DNA from 3 places in the Paenibacillus sp. FSL K6-0108 genome. Region 2 is predicted to be linked to each of the others. Evidence: riboswitches for the same ligand, from Rfam matches in the RefSeq annotation. Region 2 holds a riboswitch; each other region holds the start of a gene.
What was found. Region 2 has a riboswitch for thiamine pyrophosphate ahead of MHB49_RS05115 (ABC transporter ATP-binding protein). Riboswitches for the same ligand answer to the same signal wherever they lie in the genome.

Region 1 (5,295 bases), 250 kb from region 2:
TTCACCGAGGCAGTTACCCATGAGAAAGTATCACAGACACTGCAATGGATCGCGCACTGCCATGCAGATGCCATTCTCGTCACCTGTACCCTGTTTGCAGCCGTACTTGAGCAGGAGGCATCACATGTTCCCGTCCCTGTAGTTGGTATTGATGATCCATTACTTCAGGAAATGCAGCAGAATCCTGGTGAGTACATCCTGGCGTTTACCAACCCCGCAACGATTGAGGGCACGATGGCGCGGGTGAATCTGGCTTTGCAGCAAGATGATGAGGATGAGCAGCGAAACGGGATCGAAGCGTTAGAAACTGAAGCAGTACTGATCCCAGGCACATTCGAGTTAATTATGCGAGGCGATAAGGAAGGCTATCTTGCAGCGGTGAGCACCGGATTACAGCAAATTGCTGAACAGTACCCGGATCGCACGGTAGTCGCCGCTCAACTGTCCATGGCTCCCGCAGCAGCGCGGGTCACAGCAGACACAGGTATGGCGATCTACAGCCCGCTGGCATCGGTTGCGGAGTATTTGGAGAAGAAGTTGAGCTTGGTCAAAGTTAAGTGTTGAACTCATGAAGCCAAATAAAAAGACTCTCGAATGAGAGACTTTAGAATGGTATAATTATTTTGTACAGCCAATTTGTGGTGGGAAATAGGTTGCCTCCGGTGGGAGGTGATCCTATGAACTTCTCTTTCAACGACGTAATCGTGTTCGCAATGCTAATTATTGCGCTCCTGACATACATCGACCGTAAAAAGAAGTGACCCGCCACAGGTTGACGGCCTGACAGGTCACTTCGTCTGAACTATGCTGCACTTGGAGGAATACCTACCGCAAATGCTGTGCAGGAGTAGCCATTGGCCTGGCTACTCTTATTTGTTTTTCACTTATATTCATTTTATTAAACATCTGAGAGACAATCAACCTATAACTGATAAAATATGTTGTGTCGTTATCCTTGTCCTTCGAAGTTAAGTGTGCGGACCACATACCAAGTAAGAGGCCGCTCTTCTCCGCAATCACGGAAAGGAACGGCTATTCACCATGTCAGGCCGCCCAGATTGGGCTGTAACGACGCCTAAGGGCGTGTCCGGTATTCTTCTGCCTTTTCCTGCATGCCCGCTGCCACGGCCTCATTCTCGGACAAGCCTTTGTCTGCCGCAAAAGCACGAATATCCTGCGTAATACGCATGCTGCAAAATTTCGGCCCGCACATGGAGCAGAAATGAGCTTCCTTGGCCCCTTCGGCTGGCAACGTCTCATCGTGGTAGGACAGCGCACGTTCCGGGTCCAGCGACAGGTTGAACTGGTCGCGCCAGCGGAACTCGAACCGTGCCTTGGACAGCGCATCGTCCCGCAGCTGGGCACGTGGGTGACCTTTCGCCAGATCAGCGGCATGTGCAGCGATTTTGTAGGCGATTACCCCTTCCCGCACATCATCCTTGTTGGGCAGGCCCAGATGTTCTTTTGGCGTAACATAACAGAGCATCGACGTACCGAACCAGCCGATCATCGCAGCCCCAATTGCCGAGGTAATATGGTCATATCCTGGTGCAATATCGGTTGTCAGAGGACCCAGCGTATAGAACGGCGCCTCCTTGCAAATCTCCATTTGCAGATCGACATTCTCCTTGATCTTGTGCATCGGCACATGTCCCGGACCTTCAATCATCACCTGCACATCATGCTTCCAGGCGATTTGTGTTAGTTCACCAAGCGTAGCCAGTTCCGCCATCTGGGCTTCATCATTCGCATCGTAGATGCTTCCAGGGCGCAGTCCGTCTCCGAGCGAGAATGCCACGTCATACCTTTTCATAATCTCGCAGATTTCTTCAAAATGGGTATACAGAAAATTCTCCTGATGATGCGCAAGACACCATGCTGCCATAATGGACCCACCCCGAGACACAATGCCCGTCATACGTTTGGCGGTCATCGGAATATAACGAAGCAGCACGCCTGCATGGATCGTAAAATAGTCCACACCCTGCTCTGCCTGCTCTATGAGCGTGTCACGATACAAATCCCAGGTCAGTGCTTCGGCTTCCCCATTGACCTTCTCCAGCGCCTGATAGAGCGGTACTGTTCCGATCGGCACAGGAGAATTGCGGATGATCCATTCGCGGGTCGTATGAATATCCTTGCCTGTGGAGAGATCCATCACCGTATCCGAACCCCAGCGTACCGCCCAAGTCATCTTCTCCACCTCTTCCTCGATGGAGGAGGATACCGCAGAGTTTCCGATGTTCGCATTGATCTTCACATGAAAATGACGCCCGATCAGCATCGGCTCACTCTCCGGGTGATTGATGTTTGACGGCAGGATCGCCCTGCCGCTCGCCAGCTCCTGTCGCACAAACTCCGGCTCTACGCCCTCACGAATGGCGGCGAACTCCATCTCCGGTGTGATCAGTCCCTGCCGTGCATAATGCATCTGGGTCACACAGCGCCCTGCCTGTGCTCGCAATGGTTTGCCACGCAAGCCCGGATACACCTCGGCTCCAGCTCGCTTCCCTCCCGGTTTCAAGCCGTTATCCTCCGGTTTTACCGTTCGTCCCTGATAGGCTTCAACATCTTCACGCTCCGTAATCCAGCGGGTACGAAGCGCTGGCAGTCCTGCCCGGATGTCGGCATGAAATCCGGGATCGGTCATCGGTCCGCTCGTATCGTAGACACGCAGCGGTTCGTTATGCTCCACCCCTTGGGGAGTGTTCGTGTCATGAAGGGCAATTTCACGCTCCGGTACGGCAATGTCCGGTCGCGAGCCCTGAATGTACACTTTACGGCTGCCCGGGAAGGGCTGAACCCGTCCGGCCGTACCTTTTTCCTTTGCCAACTGCTGATCCTGTTTGTCCTGTCCCATCGCTTCTTGTCCCGTTTGATTCCCTGTGCTCATCGCTCTTGTCTCCTCCTCATTGGTGGTTGCCTGGATTGTACTGCCTGTGCACAAGACCAAATCATCCACAACATAGAAAAAGATAGAGCGACCATACGACAGAATATAGGGACATGCAATTCAAGTAATACAGACAGTCGAAGCAAAAGGTCTTCGCCCCATGCCCGCCATCGGCTCCCCGCTCTCATCCAAAAGCATCTCTGGCACCGGCTTCTGCCTGTTTACTGTATAAAAAAGCCGGTTCCCAAGGGAACCGGCTTATGTCCATCACCAATAACGTACCTTATAGAGACTCCTTGGTGGAGCTATCCATATCCATAAGTTACATCATATGGTGTTCGTGGTCGTATCGCCGATTACTTCCCTACGCTGGTATGATCCAGATCAGGTGCAAAGGGTCCGGAATCTCATGCGATTCCGTCTCAGTCCGGACAATTCGGACTCCCCCAGTAACGTTAACAAGTTGCAGCATCGTAGCCGCAGATTCATATGCAATTCTGCTGACCCATTTGGGCCCTCCATTACAGAGTAGCGCAACCGAAACATAAAAACAACCTTTATATTCCAGAATATAAAATCAGGATAACATAAGTCCCATCTGCGCAGCAGCTTCCTTCAGCACAGGTGCGTATTCATGCAACGTCTCCTGCGAGAGGCGACTAACAGGCCCAGATACGGACAGGGCAGCAGCAATGTTGCCTTTTCGATCCATGATCGGTACAGATACGGCCGCGGCTCCCGGTTCACGTTCCTCGTAACTTGTTGCGTAGCCATATTCCAGAATGTCTTTCATCTGTGCCAAATATACTGCGGGATCAATAAATACAGGCCATTCCGGTCCATTCATCAGATCTTCGCGGTCCTCTTCGGTGGCAAAAGCCATCAGCACTTTGCTCGACGCTCCCACGGATAAAGGTAGTCTGACGCCCACCGGAGCCACACGACGAATCGCCTGATCACTCTGCACGGCTTGAATCCGAATCCGCTCACTACCGTCTCTCAGGTATAAGCTCACCGTTTCACCCAGTCGATCTCTGAGCCGCTCCATTGCAGGAAGAAGCAAAATGGCCGGATCATCGCTGCGAGACATATGGGCAGACAGTTCCCAGATGCGTATGCCGAGTCGATATTTCTCGGTGGCTGCATCCCTGATCACGAACCCTTTGTCCTCCAAGGTAGCCATCAAACGATGGACTGTACTTTTGTGCAGACCGATCTGACTGGCAATTTCCGTGAGTCCCAGATCACTGCGGGTGGTAAAACACAATAATATATCCAGCGCCCGTTCCACAGCCCGGACGGTTAGCTTTCGGTCTTCCATGGCAAGTTGCCCTCCTCATGTTTCATCACATGAAACTTGGTTACATAAATTATATGAGAAACGGTCTCATCTGTAAACCAAAAAGCGCCATTTAGGGCAGGAATAATTGTAAATATTTTCTTTTTATAAATTAGAATCCCCTGCATTTTGCACCCTAAGGAAATGATACCCATATATCTTCAGAACTATATAACAATTGCGTAACAAATGGCCTCAATCAATTGACTTTGACTATATTGGAACATACGATAAAGATATATTAAATTAAGATTTTGCTTCATATGTAGTCAGAAAAATCATTTATCCGCTCTGTTCGTCTCGTTGTTATCTTCATTTGATTTTTAAAGGAGGGGCAATCATGTATCCGACATCCCAGAGCGAAGCCCCGCTGCAAACGAAAGTGTCCGATCTGCCTTCTTCGTTATCACCGAGGCTGATCCGGTTCAAACATATTGTCGTGGCGTTGCTGCTCTCCGTTGTATTTTTTCTGCTCTTTTGTTTCATTGCACTACACGGTTATATTGCCTGGGTGTTATCCAATCCAACCGTAGCGCCTGTTTTCTCCAATCCCATGCAGGCGAAAAATATGAAGTATCAAGATATCACGTTTCCGGCAGCAGACGGCAGTCGGACGATGCAAGGCTGGTATATTCCAGCTGATGATAATGCAAACAAAACGATCATATTCAGCCATGGATATGGTGCGAATCGTGAAGAGACCTGGGTACCGATGTATGATCTGGCCCACTATGCTCACCAGCTCGGATTTAATGTGGTGATGTTCGATTATGGTTTCGCTTCACAGGTGAACAAGGCTGTCGCCACAGGCGGCAAAGCCGAGTCCCAGCAGCTGCTTGGTGCAATCCAGTTTGCGAAGCAGCGCGGAGCTCAGGAGCTTGTTGTATGGGGCTTCTCCATGGGTGCAGGTACAGCCCTGCAGACTGGGCTTATTACCAAAGATGTGGATGCCATGATTTTGGACAGCACGTTCCTGCTTGAGCCGGATACGCTGTATCACAACATCCATAATCAGATAGATCTTCCGCGGCAGCCTACGCTGGAGATTATGAACCTGCTGTTC
Region 2 (5,295 bases):
ACATTCTGGAGATATGGATAACGCTGTGCTGTAATAGGTTTCCAGCCGATAGCAGGTGGATTGGGCAATGCACACTACGTCTGTTTTGGTAGGTCTGCCTCCGGAAATGATCCAGCTTTTCTTCTACCTGCATGACGTGATGTACCGAATCTTTTCTCCATCCAAGCAATGAGTACAAACAGGGCGATACCGAGCAGGGATAACAGTACAATGGCGGCGAACATGGCATCCGTGTTCATATTGCTCGACATTCTGCGGCTGAAGTAACCAAGGCCCTTGCTTCCACCGAGCCATTCTCCGATCGTTGCACCGACCACACAATACACCACAGACATTTTCAGTCCCGAAAAGAAGGAGGGAAGGGCAAGTGGAATCTGGAGTTTGCGAAAAATATCCCACTTGCTGGCGCCCATCGTCAGCAGCAGTTCACGCTGCTCCGGATCACCCTGGCGCAGACCATCATAGGTGCTCACCACAATCGGGAAAAATGCGATCAGGAACACCACTGCGACTTTGCTCCACAGCGTGTAGCCAAACCACAGGATAAAGACAGGAGACAGGGCAATCAGCGGGATGGTCTGACTGATCACAACAAATGGATATAAGGCCTTTTCAATCGATCGGTTCATATGCATGCCTGTTGCAAGCGCAATTCCGGCACCAATAGACATGCCAAAACCAACGACAATTTCCATCAAGGTAGCGGGCAGATGTAAGGCCAGCAGGAGGTGGCGATGCTCATACATCGAACGGGCAATCGCCGTCGGGGCTGGAATGATGAAGGAGGGCACCCATCCCATACGCACAATCCACTCCCAGATGACAAGCAGCAAGAGCATGAGCAAAAGAAACAGACCATAACGGGCAAGCCAACCTCGTACGCTATGCTTCATGCTATCTCTCAAGTTACCGTGTCGCATGCAATTGTTCCTCCAGTCGTCGTCTCATCTGAACGAGAGCCGGTTCGTAGATCATGTCCGAATGTCTTGGACGTGGCAAAGGTACCGTCAGATCCTGCAGCTGTTGGCCTTGGCCCACCGGAGTTAACAGAATAATCCGATCACTGAGCAGCAGGGCTTCTTCAATGTCATGTGTGATGAACAACACGGTTTTGCCCAGACCTTCCCAGAGCTCCAGCAGCCAGCGATGCATCTCCCGTTTGGTTAGGGCATCGAGTGCGCCGAATGGTTCATCCAGCAGCATGAGTTCGCCACCTGTCAACAACGTACGAAGCAGCGCGACACGCTGGCGCATGCCACCTGACAGCTCGTCCGGGTATGCATGCACGTGGCCGGATAAGCCAAATCTGTCGAGACCAGCAAGAATGTCCGCTCGAATCCTTACCTTATCCTGCCGATCTGCAGCAAGTTCAGCGGGGAGCATGCAATTCTCCATGACGGTTCTCCAGGATAATAGGAGGTCCTTTTGCGGCATGTAGGCAACCTGCCCCAGTCGCTTTCCTTCTTGAACCCAGGGAATTTCAATGGTTCCGTGGGTTGGCTCAAGCAGGCCTGCCAGCAGCTTGAAAAGGGTGCTTTTACCGGAGCCGCTGGAACCGATGAGCGAGACAAATTCGCCTTTGGCTACACGCATCGACACATTGGAGAGCACGGGGGAATCCCTTTTTCCCGGGAAAGCGTAGCTCATGTTGTGAATGGTTATGTCGTTATCCATCTCGATCCGTTCCCCTTTATTATTCAAACTTCAAACTGCGTGATCTTTAATTACACCTTCTGATCTGCCCGAAGAATGCGAAAAAGACCCACCCATTTCCGGAGAAATGAGTGGGTCTGTAAGTTCAATTCACATTAAATTTCATCATCAACATGAAAAAATCCGCTTACTGAAAGGCCGCTCCACTTCCCTCCGCTGGTATGATCCAGATCAGGTTCAAAGGGTCCGAATCATTCGATTCGTCTCAGCCGCAAGGCTCCCCTAGTGCAATGATTAAGATATGCAGTTGTGTGTTCAGCATATATCACATGCAAGCAGAATGTAAAGAGGGCGGCTTAAAAGAAGTGTGCGTAATGAGAGTTAGGAAAGTAACCTATTCTAATCGTTTGAATGTAACAGTGAATCAAGCTCAACGATCAGACGGGCAATCTGCTCAGGTGTGCCAATCGTAATCCGAAGCCAGGTAGGCATACCGAATTCGGCACCGCCGCGGACAGAGATGCCTCTGTTCAACAATTCTTTGGTAATCGGACCACTATCCTGCAACAGATCAACCATGATGAAATTGGTTTCGGAAGGGATGTAGGGTAATTTCCACTGATCAAAGGACTGCATTAACGTTTCCCGTCCTTGACGATTGTAGTGCAGGCAGTGAGAAACAAATTCATGATCATCCAGGCTGGCCGAAGCAGCGGCTTGGGATGTGGCTGTCAGACTGATGGGCAGTTTGACCCGATTAATGCCTTCAATGATGCTTTCATTCCCGATGCCATATCCGATTCGCAGGCCGGCCAGTCCATATATTTTGGAGAAGGTCCGCAAAATAATCAGATTATTATATTGCTCCAGCAGCTTAACCGTATCAGGATAATCTTCATTTTCTGCGAATTCATAATACGCTTCGTCCAGGACAACCACGACATGGGAGGGAACATGTTCGAGTAAACCAAGCAGGGCCTCTGCTGTGAAAATGGTTCCGGTTGGATTATTCGGATTGCACAGCCAGATGATTCGGGTAGAAGTATTAATCCGTTGCCGGAATTGCTCCAGGTCCAGTGAATGGTTGACCAAAGGCACTTCATGAATGACCCCGCCTGCCAGCAGCGTAGCGCCCTTATACCAGTTAAAGGAGGGCACCGGAATGAGTGATTCCTCGCCGGGATTAAGATAAGCTTGGGCGGTAAGGGTGAGGAGCTCGAATGATCCACTGCCAAATACCAGTTGGGAGGTACGCACCCCCAGACGTTCCGCAAGTTTGTCACGCAGCAGTTGGCTGGAACCGTCGGGGTATTGAGCCAAGAGATCGGAACTCAGCGATCTGACCGCTTCCGCTGCCAGGGGAGAGGAACCAAACGGATTCTCGTTTGCTGCGAGTCGATCGACACTTTCCAGTCCCAACTCCCGCCGGATCTGTTCCATGGATTTGGCAGGCGTATAAGCTGGGATTCGATTTAACAGGTCTTTAACAGGAGGAGAGGGTACGGGTGAGAGGGATTGCATAATCATGCCTTCTTTCCAGTGGAATTAGATCGAGAATGATATCTGTTTCTGGGCAATCTGCTGTGGTGTCTCTTGTGGAGGAGTCAACAAGCGATTCAGAATCAGGTTTTCAAAATGAGCAAACCCGCTGTCCCGAACGCGTGGCCGCTCCAGTGTAATTCGGGTATCCATCGTTATATGACCATCTTCGATTAACAGCACCCTATCTGCCAGCGCAACCGCCTCGCTGACATCATGCGTGACCAGAATGACGGTCAGATCTTCTTCTACCCACAAACGTTCGATTAATTGCTGCATCTCAATTCGGGTTAATGCATCCAATGCACCCAGCGGTTCATCCAGCAGCAGTAAGCGTGGATGACTAGCGAGTGCCCGTGCCAAGGCGACACGTTGTTTTTGTCCGCCAGATAATACCCCCGGCCAATCACCTTCACGCTCTTCAAGTCCTACATTGCGAAGCGACTGGCGTGCATCTTCCTTGTTCTTGTCGGGGATGCCCAGTCGTACATTGTCGAGCACGGATTTCCAAGGCAGCAGCCGGGCTTCCTGAAACAGAAACCGTGTCTCGGGTGCTGTACTGCCAAGCTTTCTGTTACCCAGCATAACGCTTCCGGAAGAGGGGGATTCCAGCCCAGCGATCAGACGCAGCAACGTGCTTTTGCCACAACCGCTTCGTCCAACGATGGCTACAAATTCCCCTTGTCTTACATTGACATTGATGTCGGATAGAATCATCCGCTGATCATACGATTTCTGAACCCTATCTACTTGAAGAAAAGGGCTGATCTGACTTGTGCTCATGGATTAATTCACGCTCCTTTGGCTTTACTTGCGGGATAGAGCCGGGTTCCAGCGCAGCCAGCGCCGTTCCAGCCATTTGGCGATGGTATCGGACAACTTGCCCAGCAGAGCATATAGCAGAATGCTTAAGACGATGACGTCCATCTGCATGAATTCCCGCGCGTTCATTGCCATGTATCCAATCCCCGCATCCGCTGCAACCGTCTCGGCTACGATGAGGGTCAGCCACATAATGCCAAGTGCATATCGAATGCCCACCAGAATGGAAGGCAGTGCACCAGGCAGGATAATGTCCTTATAAAGGGACCAGCGGCTGAGTCCATATACTTTGCCCATTTCAATCAGACCGGGATCAACCGATCGTATGCCGTGGAACGTATTCAGATATACCGGAAAGAATACACCCAGGGAAACGAGAAATAATTTGGCTTCTTCACCGATCCCGAACCACACAATAACGAGGGGGATCAAGGACAGATGCGGAATGTTGCGGATCATCTGCACCGAGGAGTCAGCGATCTTTTCCGCAAGGGAGGAGATGCCGTTCAGCACACCCAGAAGGAAACCGAGACCCCCACCAATGAGGAATCCTCCCAAAGCTCGCTTGGCGCTTATACTGATATTGTTCAGTAGTTCACCGTTACGAAGCAGACGAATGAAGGCCTCCAGTACCTGAGCGGGACGGGGCAAAATATTGGCTGCAACAACTCCGGATGCAGTCAGCCATTGCCACAGAGCCAGAATGAGTAGTGGTACAACAAAAGGAATAAATCGGTTAAACCATGCCCGGTTAAAGGTGTTGGACCGCACGTTATGCCTACCTCCTTGCTTCGTTCATTATTGGCTACCTGGAGCTGGAAGTTGATCTTGAAGAGCATCACTCCAGAATGTGCTCACATCGACTGCCTGGTCAAAAATTCCTGCTTGTTGAAACGTATCCGCTACGTCCTGTTCGGACTTGATGGCCTCGTCAGAAATGGCAACAATACGTGATGGCCGTTGTGCCTCTCCATCCGTGTAGGTTTTAAGGGCTTGCTCCACAGGCTGGTGGGTGTTGTCTGCTGTAATTTGAGCCCACGCATCCTTATTGGCACGAGCCCAATCATTGAATTTGTTGATTCGCTCCAGATAATCGGCAAGGGCCTTTTTCTGTTCCTCATTCGCAATAGCCTGATCGGAGGCGGCTACAAGAAAGCTTCCCGACAGGATATCTTTGGCGCTGGCGAGCGTTGTTGCTTCATTCTGATGTGCGGAGATGATGGCATTGCCGTAACTGGCAAGGGCGTCCACTTTCCCGCTAATCAGGGCGCTGAGTCCATC
Region 3 (5,295 bases), 3.5 Mb from region 2:
ATGTGTATGCCTATGATGCCGGCTTGGGGAAGTGGGTGGAAGGTTTTCAGAAAGAACTGGCCTCCAGCACGCAAATCCCTCTGCTTCAAAATGCCGAGACGTTTGAGCAGGTCAGACGAAGTCGGATCGTGACAAGTGTGCAGGAAGATTTGGCAGATGTAATCAACCGGCATAATGAGTTTGCAAGAAGGAATGGTGTTTCCTATACCTTTACCATGCCTTTAATTTCACAGGAAGACTGGTACAATTCGTTAAATGACACGGGCCTTATGGCTTTTATTCAGGGAATACCTGTAGGTAACCAAAAAATTAACAATTATGCTATCGGTGGTGGCAGACTGGTTAAGAAAACAGCTATTGTTGGCGGAGTTGATCCGGTAAGTGGAATTAAATATTATTACCCTTCCACATGTAGCAATGGTTATAGAGCCGAAGAAGTGTTTACAAATGCCAAACAAGCGGCAGCGCAAGGATATTTTGAGTTTAACTGTTCGTTAAATTAACGGCAGTCTTTTTGTAATAAAAAACTGAGGTTTGGTGAGAGGTTTACATTACTTTCAGAAAAGGCGATACCTGTGCTAAAATAGGGTTTCGGAACGATAGTAATGTCCAATAGATAGGAGCAACCTCATCTTATGAGTTTATTGACAGTAGAGAACGTGAGTCACAATTTTGGAGACCGCACGTTATTTAAAAATGTATCTTTTCGTTTACTTGCCGGAGAACGTGTAGGCCTTGTTGGTGCAAATGGTGTGGGCAAGTCCACATTGATGAACATCCTTACCGGGAAATTGTTAAAGGACGAAGGGAAGGTCGAATGGACCCCCAAAGTTCGTTATGGATATCTGGATCAGCATACCAAGCTCACGCCTGGAAAAACGATTCGTGATGTGTTGAAGGATGCGTTCCTGCCATTGCTTGAGCTGGAGAAAGAAATGATGTCCATCACCGATCAGATGGCAGACGCCGATGCAGATAAGCTCGAATCGTTGCTGGAAGAAATGGGTGACATTCAGGAACAATTGGAGCAAGGTGATTTTTATCTGATTGATGTGAAAGTAGAAGAGATGGCAAATGGTCTTGGCTTGTCCGCCATCGGTCTGGATCGTGACGTGGCCGCGCTTAGTGGTGGTCAGCGTACAAAGGTATTGCTTGCCAAGCTTTTACTGGAGAAACCTACAGCACTTCTGCTGGATGAGCCGACGAACTACCTTGATGTAGAACACATTGAATGGCTGACACGTTACCTGAAGGATTATCCGTATGCGTTTATTCTGATTTCGCATGATACGGAGTTTATGAATGAGGTCGTTAACGTTATTTATCATTTGGAATTTGCCAAATTGACGCGTTATTCAGCGAACTATAACAAATTCCTTGAAATGGCCGACATGAATAAGGCGCAGCATATTGATGCTTATGAGAAACAGCAGGAATATATCAAGAAGCAGGAAGATTTCATTCAGCGGAACAAAGCCCGCGCTTCCACTTCCGGTCGTGCCAAGAGCCGTGAAAAGCAGCTCGGCAAGATTGAACGGATTGATCGTCCAGACGAAGCGGCCAAACCCACATTCAAATTCAAGGATGCCCGGGCGAGTAGTAAAACCGTCTTTGAGGGCATTGATTTTGAAATAGGGTATACGTATGCCTTATTGCCCAAAATGACGATGACGATTGAGCGTGGTGAGAAAATTGCCATTGTTGGCTGTAACGGTGTAGGTAAATCCACACTGCTCAAAACTATTTTGGGTAAAATCCCGCCAATCAGCGGAAAGACCTTCTTGGGTGACTATTTGGAAACAGCCTATTTCGAACAGGAAGTACGTGCAGGTAATATTACCCCAATTGAAGATGTGTGGAATGAATTTTCTCATCTGACACAGAATGAAGTTCGAGGCCATCTTGCACGCTGCGGATTGAAAAATGAGCATATCACCCGTCCACTTAACGCACTTAGTGGTGGTGAACAAGCTAAAGTTCGTTTGTGTAAACTTCTGATGCGTGAAAGCAATTGGATATTGTTCGATGAGCCTACAAACCATTTGGATGTGACGGCCAAGGCGGAACTGAAACGTGCCTTGCAAGAATTCAAGGGTACCGTACTGCTCGTATCCCATGAACCTGAATTCTATGAAGGTTGGGTTACCAAAACGTGGGATGTTGAAGCTTGGTCTGAGAAACAATAGTTTCTTTGAGCTATTCTTCCCACAAGTACACCAACTTCGAAAACCATATTTCCTTTTACTAGGGATATGAATGAATATAATAAAAGTACGGTGACAAAAAATGGAGTCTATGGTAACATAGGCTTCAGCTTCATATGAACACTAGGGGGGCCGCACGACGCGGCTGAGATGGAAGAATGCGATTCCGGACCCTTTGCACCTGATCTGGATCATACCAGCGTAGGGAAGTGGCGCGTTTTCAGCTAATGACAAAGGGTGTTATCGATGATTTTGCGATATTGCCTGCAAGATGAATCATGCGGTTTCCAGGTATACTACGTTGCGACTATGGATGGTTTCATAGTGGGTTATGCGTTATGTATAGAGTAATTGCATGCAACAGTCATTTAGTTGATTCATGAATTTTAAATTCGTGGCCACTCCCTACGGGAGTGGCTTTTTTTGTTGTTTTAGATCGGCTTAAATCATGCAAGAGGAGGGTGAACAGGACGGCAAACTTCCACAAACATGTAAAAACACAATCATTCGAACTGCATGTGGTTTCATCAGGTACAGGAGATAGGGACTCTTTCCTGAATACAGCTAAGGATATTTGGAGGTGGGTCGATTATATCCACATTCGGGAAAAAAAGCTGAACCCTGAGCAGCAGATGGATTGGGCACAAAATTTAAAAACACAAGGTGTTCCATCTAATCGAATTGTTATGAACGGCCTAGATCAGCTGGATCAACATGCTTTGTTTGGTGGTGTGCATTGGGGTCAAGCAGTTATTCGCCGCTATGATAAGGATGTGTTGAGGATAGTCGATCGGCCCCGCTTAGGGATATCGGTTCATTCGCTGGAAGAAGCAAAAGTTGCTGAAGAACGTGGTGCGGACTATCTCTTCTATGGGCATGTCTATCATTCAAGTAGTAAACCAAATTGTGAACCTAGAGGGCTTAGTGCATTGGCTGAGGTGTGCTCCAATGTTTCGATTCCGGTGATCGCGATTGGCGGGATTGGACCTGAGCATATTGCTGCCATTCGGACTGCTGGTGCCAGAGGAGCGGCTGTGATTTCAACGATTTGGACGAACGATAGGCCAGAACTGGCCGCAGCTTCATTGCGGCAGGCGATCGTGTATTCAGAGTAGTACGCCGAATCAAGGAGATGAGATCATGAGTGAGGAAGCAAAAAATAGAAGTGGGAATCGTTCAAATTTTCATCCAGGAACGGTACCCATGAGAAAAGCTGGAACCGAAATTCGAGGAAAACTGCATGCAGAAACCATTATTGTAGGCGGAGGAGTTATCGGATGTGCCATCGCATGTGAACTCGCAACCCGAGGCCATGACGTTCTTCTGGTTGAGCGTGCGCGAATTGCCGGGGGAACTTCCAGCGCAGCCGCCGGAATGCTTGCTGCTGACAGTGAGGAATTCACTCATGCTGTGATGGCGAAGCTTGCACGGCAAAGCAAAGCGCTGCTTCATGAGCAAAAGGAACGAATCAGTTCGCTTAGCGGAGTAGATATGGGGCTGCAACAGAGTGGTTTTATTACTCCTTTTCGTTCATACAGTGAGGTCAGCGATTACAAAAATAGCCGATCTTCGAATTTCTCTGAAAAACCCATTTGGTGGGATCGTGTCGCTGTTCAACAGGAAGCGTCATGGTTGAACAGGAATACGTACGGTGCATATTACAGACCTTCCGAGAGCGAAGTTCTTCCTGTCCATCTAACTCAGGCTTATGTCAGATCGGCCCAAGCCATGGGAGCAAGGGTGGTGGAAGGTGTTCAGGATGTCCGCTTGCATACGGATTTCAACGGAGTGCAGGGAATCAAGACTTCAATAGGAACGATGACATCGAAGAATGTCATTGTTGCAACAGGGTTACATGGAGATGAGTTGATGAAACAAGTGGACATTGGTTTACCTGTTTTGCCTGTGAAGGGTGAAATTGCAGCGGTGCAGTTCTCACCCCATCATGTTGGTTTCAGACCTGACAAAACGGTCTATGCAGAGGATATATATATTGTGCCCAAAGCCAATGGAGAAGTGTGGCTCGGTGCAACCAGCCTTCCTGGAAAAACAGATACAAAAGTCTCAGTTCAAGGCATTCAGAAATTGCTTACTGCTGCGACAAGCTGGGTACCTGGCATGAAGGAAGCGCATTTTCTTCGGGCATGGGCAGGAGTTAGACCTTCGACCCCGGATGGATTGCCCTATATAGGGGCTTGTGATAGTATTCCCGGCTTATTCGCTGCTTTTGGACACTATCGTAATGGCATACTGCTTAGTGCGATTACGGGCAGCTTAATGGCTGATTTGATCTACGGTAAAACTTCTGAAGAGTTGGGAATTCAGGATCTTAGTCCAAATCGTATGAACCGAAAGGAGATACTCAGTGAATATCATTGTCAACGGACAAACCATGCAAATTGAAGATAGCATAGATCGTGTGGACAAATTGCTCCAATCATTTAATTTGCAAGTTAAAACCGTCGTGGTTGAATTGAATCGGCAAATTTTAACACGTGAATATCATGAGACAACGGCAATAAAAGACGGAGATCGAATTGAAATTGTACATTTTGTGGGAGGCGGTTGAACTATGTTGAGGATTGGAAATTATACATTTGAGTCCAGATTGCTTTTGGGTACAGGCAAATTTTCGGACTTGGAAGTGCAAAGCCAGGCGGTTGAAGCTTCAGGTACGGAAGTATTAACATTTGCAGTTCGGCGTTTGAATCTGGAGGATCGGAACAAACAGCATTTTCTGGACACATTGGACTTAAAAAGGTATACGCTGCTTCCCAATACAGCTGGTGCTTCAACGGCAGAGGAAGCTGTGCGAATTGCTGAACTTGCTCGGGCTTCGGGTCTTTGTGATATGATAAAAGTGGAAGTCATCGGCGATGGAATCACTTTGCTGCCTGACCCGATTGAAACCTATAAAGCTTGCGAGATCCTGCTTGAAAAGGGCTTTACGGTACTGCCTTATATTTCGGACGATGTTATTTTGGCCAAGCGATTGCAGCTACTCGGCGTACATGCTGTCATGCCTGGGGCTTCGCCCATAGGGGCGGGGAGAGGAATTATTAATCCTTATAATCTGGAGATTATTATTGAA

Region 1: it holds a riboswitch for thiamine pyrophosphate, as region 2 does, so the genes downstream of both, thiC (phosphomethylpyrimidine synthase ThiC) here and MHB49_RS05115 (ABC transporter ATP-binding protein) in region 2, are expected to answer to the same signal.
Region 3: it holds a riboswitch for thiamine pyrophosphate, as region 2 does, so the genes downstream of both, MHB49_RS20760 (thiamine phosphate synthase) here and MHB49_RS05115 (ABC transporter ATP-binding protein) in region 2, are expected to answer to the same signal.

The regions. Positions count from the first base shown of each region.
Region 1 covers NZ_CP150288.1:825,558-830,852, reverse strand. Annotated here, with positions in the region: gene MHB49_RS04035 (aspartate/glutamate racemase family protein) at 1-564, shown strand, start outside; gene thiC (phosphomethylpyrimidine synthase ThiC) at 1,076-2,860, opposite strand; TPP riboswitch at 3,238-3,351, opposite strand; gene MHB49_RS04025 (IclR family transcriptional regulator) at 3,471-4,214, opposite strand; gene MHB49_RS04020 (alpha/beta hydrolase) at 4,573-5,295, shown strand, end outside.
Region 2 covers NZ_CP150288.1:1,074,849-1,080,143, forward strand. Annotated here, with positions in the region: gene MHB49_RS05110 (ABC transporter permease) at 75-920, opposite strand; gene MHB49_RS05115 (ABC transporter ATP-binding protein) at 907-1,674, opposite strand; TPP riboswitch at 1,845-1,947, opposite strand; gene hisC (histidinol-phosphate transaminase) at 2,053-3,180, opposite strand; gene MHB49_RS05125 (ATP-binding cassette domain-containing protein) at 3,199-3,975, opposite strand; gene MHB49_RS05130 (ABC transporter permease subunit) at 4,000-4,785, opposite strand; gene MHB49_RS05135 (ABC transporter substrate-binding protein) at 4,813-5,295, opposite strand, start outside.
Region 3 covers NZ_CP150288.1:4,623,174-4,628,468, reverse strand. Annotated here, with positions in the region: gene MHB49_RS20770 (hypothetical protein) at 1-503, shown strand, start outside; gene MHB49_RS20765 (ABC-F family ATP-binding cassette domain-containing protein) at 636-2,186, shown strand; TPP riboswitch at 2,320-2,429, shown strand; gene MHB49_RS20760 (thiamine phosphate synthase) at 2,666-3,319, shown strand; gene thiO (glycine oxidase ThiO) at 3,345-4,607, shown strand; gene thiS (sulfur carrier protein ThiS) at 4,570-4,773, shown strand; gene MHB49_RS20745 (thiazole synthase) at 4,777-5,295, shown strand, end outside.